2 linked regions of the Noviherbaspirillum saxi genome follow. The protein of the gene in region 2 interacts with the protein of the main gene of each other region in a pairwise test. Links are inferred from orthologs where the notes say so. Each region holds a gene or a part of one and is shown on either strand. Other genes may lie near its edges.

Evidence for each region.
Region 1: the proteins of kdsB (region 2) and D3871_RS21730 interact in binary tests that used the Escherichia coli proteins (3 or more experiments, as listed by UniProt). The link is inferred for Noviherbaspirillum saxi from one-to-one orthologs.

What each region holds. Positions count from the first base shown.
Region 1 is NZ_QYUO01000002.1:1,322,799-1,325,945, forward strand. The notes cover bases 328-3,147. They hold D3871_RS21730 (TetR/AcrR family transcriptional regulator), read left to right. Parts: upstream 328-1,347; coding sequence 1,348-1,947; downstream 1,948-3,147. Other genes in these bases: D3871_RS21725 (LysR substrate-binding domain-containing protein), read left to right, coding at 400-1,251; D3871_RS21735 (alkene reductase), read left to right, coding at 2,075-3,147. Also shown: D3871_RS21720 (tautomerase family protein), read right to left, coding at 1-245. UniProt on the Escherichia coli protein: Involved in response to both electrophiles and reactive chlorine species (RCS). Represses the transcription of the nemRA-gloA operon by binding to the NemR box.
Region 2 is NZ_QYUO01000001.1:2,568,360-2,571,419, forward strand. Bases 86-2,818 are described here. They hold kdsB (3-deoxy-manno-octulosonate cytidylyltransferase), read right to left. Parts: upstream 1,965-2,818; coding sequence 1,206-1,964; downstream 86-1,205. Other genes in these bases: adk (adenylate kinase), read right to left, coding at 412-1,068; D3871_RS12130 (Trm112 family protein), read right to left, coding at 2,057-2,245; lpxK (tetraacyldisaccharide 4'-kinase), read right to left, coding at 2,226-2,818. Outside these bases: D3871_RS12115 (sodium-translocating pyrophosphatase), read right to left, coding at 1-74; more of lpxK, read right to left, coding at 2,819-3,060. UniProt on the Escherichia coli protein: Activates KDO (a required 8-carbon sugar) for incorporation into bacterial lipopolysaccharide in Gram-negative bacteria.

The sequences.
Region 1 (3,147 bases), on a different replicon or contig from region 2:
TTCATGTCGACTGTGCGGCCTTCGCGACAGGCCACTTGTACGAATACGACATTGCTCGTATGGCTGATGCCGAGGTAGGAAGGCGTACAAATCAATTCATCGGGTCCGCGTTCGCTGATGACCTGGAAGCGGTCGTCCGCGGGTACGTTGAAAGTTTCCGTCAACGCCTGATGGACAGCGTCGGATACGTGCCGCTTGGCTTCGGCGGAACTGCCTTTGGGCAGGAAGATGGATACAAAAGGCATGGTGGCTCCTTGTGAATAGGTCGATGACAGGTTTGAGGCTGATTAAAACTGCTGCTGACAGAAGCACTGTAGAGCGTTAAGATATATTTGTAAAATTCAAAGTTTTAATTAAATACTTTTATATTTCTCATATATGAGCAAGCTCCTGTTGGATATGGATTTGCTGCGGACGCTGGTGATCGGCATTACCACAGGCAGCTTTGCGCGGGCCGCCGACCGGATTGGTCGATCCCAATCGGCCGTCAGCCTGCAAATGAAAAAGTTGGAAGAACAGCTTGATGTCGAGATCTTCGAGAAGCAGGGACGCGCGCTGGCGCTGACCCCGGCTGGCAAAACCCTGCACGATTACGCGCTGCGCATGCTGGAACTCAACGCGGAAACCGTGGCCGCCGTGCGCGGATCGGCGATCATGGGCAGCGTGCGCTTCGGCATGTCCGTCGACTTCGAAAACACTTGGCTGCCGGCGACGCTGGCACGTTTCGCCCGCTCTCATCCGCATGTCGCAATCGAAATACGCATGGACCGCAATTCGGTGCTGGCGGCGCAAATCGAGCGCAATGAAATCGATATCGCGCTGATCTTTTCCAACGACAGGCGCGCCGACATCAAGCGTGTCGCGGAACTGGACATGACCTGGATAGGCAAGCCGGACACGAATTGGCCATCCGAGGAACCCCTGCCGCTGCTATTGCTGGAGAGTCCCTGCATATTTCGGCAGGCAGCCATCAAGGCACTGGACGACGCGGGGATCAAATGGCGTATCGCCGTGACCAGTCTCAGCCTGGGCGGCCTATGGGCGGCGGCAGAAGCCGGACTTGGGCTGACGGTACGGTCGGCGGTGTCGATCCCGCATGGTTTGGCAAACATCGGACCCGCGCGTGCATTGCCCGCATTGCCTCGAATCGGTCTTTGTATATCGCAGGCCGATAAGCCGACAACACCAGCGATCTCCCGCTTGCATGAGGTAATTACCGAGGTGTTGGCGGAAAACCTTTCTCTGAAGTAAATAAACAAGAGATAACAAGAGAAGGATTTCAACGGGATCTCAAATAATCATGCAATGTGCTTGCTTCTAGACGACCGGTCTAGTAGTATCCATCCCATGGATCGCAACGCAAATTATCAGGACACTCGTGAACGCATTCTCTCGGCGGGAGAAGCGCTTATTCTTGCGCGCGGGTTTTCCGCTGTCGGCTTGAGTGAAATCCTGGGCAAGGCCGAAGTGCCGAAAGGCTCGTTTTATCATTACTTCAAATCGAAGGAAGGTTTCGGCGTAGCGCTGCTGGAGCGGTATTTTCAAGACTATGAATCGCGTTTTGCGACCCGCAATGCAGCAAGAACTTGCACGGGACGCGATCTGGTATTGGGTTACTTCAAGGTTTGGCTGGATAACCAGACTGCCTGCGGCGCGCATCATTCCTGTCTCGCGGTGAAGCTCGCGGCGGAAGTATGCGACCTGTCCGAAGCGATGCGCGAAGAACTGTCTGCCGGGATGAACCGCATTGTCGGACACTTTACGAGTGCGCTTCGGCTCGGCAAAACAGATGGATCCATCCATGAAGATATCGAACCGGAGCAACTGGCCGAGTCGCTATATGCAATGTGGGTAGGAGCGAGCGTGCTGGCACGGGCGAATGGTTCCAATGCTTCACTGGAGCGCGCTTATGCGCAAACCCGACAAATGCTTGACGGAACAAAGTAATAACGTGCCGGTCATTCGGCATTTTTTTGAATCGAAAATTAGACGACCGGTCTAATTATTTCTTTCTGGGCTATGCCCATTTTTATTCGGTCGCCACTAGCCGACCGGTCTAATAAAAGGAGCTTTTATGTACGACAACCTGCTGTCGCCGGTAAACGCCGGATCTATCACCTTATCCAACCGTACCGTCATGGCTCCGCTGACACGTTCGCGCGCCGGGCAACCGGGTGATGTTCCGACCGAATTGAATACTGAATACTACGCGCAACGCGCCGGTGCCGGCCTGATCGTGTCGGAAGGCACTCAAGTATCCAGACAAGGCCAAGGGTATGCGTGGACGCCAGGCATCTATACCGATGAGCAGGAAGCCGGCTGGAAAAAAGTCACCGAAGCAGTGCACGCGAAAGGCGGCCGCATCGCCGCCCAGTTATGGCACGTCGGTCGCATATCGCATCCGCTACTGCAAGCCGATGGCGCAGATCCCGTGGCTCCCTCCGCCGTGATTGCACGCAACGCGAAATGCTTCGTCGTCCAGCCTGACGGCACCACCGCGAATGTTCCGACCGGCAAGCCGCGTGCGCTGACCACGCCTGAAATCAAGGATATTGTCGAGCAATATCGTCAGGCGGCGGCGCGCGCCGATCGCGCCGGTTTCGATTTCATTGAAATCCATTCCGCGAACGGCTATCTACCGCATCAGTTCCTGTCGACCAATTCCAATCTGCGTACCGACGAGTACGGTGGCTCAATCGAAAACCGTGCGCGCTTCGTGCTTGAAGTAGTGGATGCGGCCATCGCCGAAATGGGTGCGGATCGCGTCGGCGTCAGGCTGTCACCGCACTTCATCGCGCATGACATAGCTGACGAAGAAGCCGACGCCAGCACCCTGTACCTGGCAAAGGAATTTACCCGTCGCGGCATCGCTTACCTGCACATTGCCGAGCCCGACTGGGTCGGCGGCCCCGAACTGAGCGATGAATTCCGCCGCCAGATCCGTGCGAACTTCAATGGCCTGCTGATTTTCTGCGGTGGCTATACGGCAGCCGAAGCCGACGCCCTGATTGCCAACAAGATCGGCGACGCAGTCGCATTCGGCCGTCCCTTCCTTGCCAACCCGGACCTGGTCGAACGTTTCCGTCACGGCGCGGGATTGAACAAGCCTGATCAAAGCACGTACTACGGTGGCAGCGGGCGTGGTTA
Region 2 (3,060 bases):
CAGCTTCGGGACATCAGTCCGTAGATGACGGCAAGTACACCGCACGCTACGGCAAACCACAATCCTGCTGCCATATCGACTCCTCCATTGTTGTTCACGACAAAGTTAAAACAACGACCACGTTCCGGAGGATCCCGGCACTACCTTCACGCTATTCAATAGCGGTGTAGCGACTGCCGCGGTCCTGCGGATTCATGCACTGCAAAACTTTTACGCAACCTGCTGAAGCTCATCGTATCGGTAGCGACGGTCGCTGCTACCTGACAATCCTGTTCTGGTTCCTGCTATAGCTGTCCTGAGGGGACATGCATCCGAAGGGACATGCATGCTGTTTGTCGATTGGGCTCAATCGTCCCGATTAGGTTCAGCATGCGGAAAACAAAAAAGCGGACATGTGTCCGCTTTTTGTGATTACTCAGCCAAGGCTGCAAAGGATTTATCCCGGATCGTTTCCACCGGTCCGACACCTTCAATTTTTCGATATTTCGGGGCGCCGGGTTGTCCGGACTGTGCCCACTTGTTGTAATAGCCGACCAGCACTTCTGTTTGCTCGTGATAGACGGCAAGGCGCTTGCGCACGGTTTCTTCCTTGTCGTCGTCGCGCTGGATCAGTTCTTCGCCGGTCAAATCGTCCTTGCCGGCTTGTTTCGGCGGATTGAAAGCGACGTGATAGGTGCGACCGGACGGCTGGTGCACACGGCGGCCGCTCATGCGTTCGATGATGGCGGTATCGGGTACGTCGATTTCAAGCACGTAGTCGATGGCAACGCCTGCATCCTTCATTGCATCCGCCTGCGGGATCGTACGCGGAAAACCGTCGAACAGGTAACCATTCGCGCAGTCATCCTGCTTGAGCCGGTCCTTGACCAGGCCGATGATGATGTCGTCCGATACCAGACCACCCGCATCCATGACTTTCTTGGCTTCGATACCAAGCGGGGTACCGGCCTTCACAGCGGCGCGCAGCATGTCTCCGGTCGAGATCTGCGGGATGTTGAATTTTTCCTTAATGAAATTCGCTTGCGTGCCCTTACCGGCACCTGGCGCTCCTAAAAGGATGAGACGCATGACATTTTCCTAGACTGGTTTTAAATTCTTTATGGTGCGGGATACGAGTCCCAGCAAAAGCATGTTTGTATCACGCCAACTTTTCATGAAACTTACCACAGAATCATGTTTCACCGGCAGACCGCACTCGATTTCTTCTATTTTCCTTGACCAAACCAAGCCCGCACGCGGGCCAGGTCTTCGGGCGTATCGACGCCCGCCGCAGGTGGTCCAGAGGTCACATGGACGGCAATCGGAAACCCGTGCCACAGCACACGCAACTGCTCCAGCGCCTCGACCTGCTCCAGCGGCGATATCGCGAGCCGCGGATAGCCCTGGAGGAATGCATTGCGAAAGGCATACAAACCGATATGGCGCAACGGCTGGTACCCGGAAGGCATGGTTTCGCGCGATTGCGCGAATCCGTCACGGTGCCAGGGAATGGTCGCCCGTGAGAAATACAAAGCCCTGCCGTTCTTGTCGAGTACGACCTTTACCACGTTGGGATTGAAGGCGTCTGCAGCATCCTGTATCGGATGCGCGGCGGTCGCCATTGGCACATCGGCGCTGATCAGCGCTCCGGTCGCGGCGATCAATTCAGGAGAAATCAGCGGTTCGTCGCCCTGCACATTGACGATGACAGCGTCGTCAGGCAACCCCATCGCGGCCGCCACTTCGGCAATCCGATCGGTGCCCGAGGGATGGTCGGCTCGCGTCATGTACACCTCGACACCATGCGCGGTGCAGGCCGCCATGATATCGACATGGTCGGTCGCAACGGCTACCCGTGCCGCCCCGGACTGCATGGCCCGCTCGGCCACGCGCACCACCATGGGCTTGCCGCCGATATCGGCGAGCGGCTTGTTGGGCAGGCGGGTGGACGCCAGACGCGCCGGGATAATGACGGTAAATGGCATGACAGTGTTTTACTAATAGGCAGAGTGATCGGCGCCGCAGCGTAGCGGCAGAAGTCGACGTCTCAAGACGGTCGACTGCCGTAAGTGAGGCTTCAGGAGTCGGCCGGCGTGCGGGGGGCGTTCAGGTCGCGCGCTTCGTCGGCCCACATGATCGGAATACCGTCGCGGATCGCGTAGGCCAGCTTGTCCGGATTGCAGATCAGTTCCTGCGCGGCCTTGTCGTACTCAAGAGGCCCCTTGCAGAGCGGGCAAACCAGGATATCAAGCAGTCGGGCGTCCACGACATTTCTCCACTATTCGTTTTGCGAGCGCGCTGTCGATGCGCGCTGTCACAGGCACGACCCACAGCCGCGGGTCGGTTTTCATCGTATCAATCTGCGTACATTTTACTGCATCCTTCTCGGTGATCAGGATGATATCGGCGGGCAGGCGCGCAAACGGGTTGTCGGCGTAATCATAATGATCCGGCAAAGGCAGCGGTTCTATCGTCAGCCCAGCCTTTTTCAGCATGCCGAAAAAGCGGGCCGGATTACCGATTCCGGCCGCGGCGACAATGCGCGGCGCCCTGATATTGCCGAGCGGGATGGCATGCCCACGGTCGGACAGTCGCTCCGCGACCTCGCCGGACAGTTGCATGCGATATGCCGGCGGCAGAACAAGCGGCGGCAGATGAGCGGCATTGACCACGGTGAAATCGCGCGGACGCGCCGCCGGTTCGCGCAGCGGGCCGGCCGGCAGCATCCAGCCATTGCCATCGCCACGCTCGTCGCACATAACGATTTCCACGTCGCGCTCTAGCGCGTAATGCTGCAAACCGTCGTCCGACACGATCACATCGACCGCCGGATGCGCGGCAAGCAGCGCCTGGGCGACCGCGACCCGGTCACGTCCGATCATGACCGGACATCCGGCGCGTGCGGCAATCAGGGCCGGTTCGTCGCCTACCTGTGCCGGCCTGGCGTCAGGTCCGACCTCGACCGGAAGTGCATTTTTGCCGCCGTATCCGCGCGAAATGACGCCGGGAGAAAAGCCTGCCGCACGTAGTTGTTCAATCAGCCAGATCGTGAATGGCGTTTTCCCGGTGCCGCCGACGAAT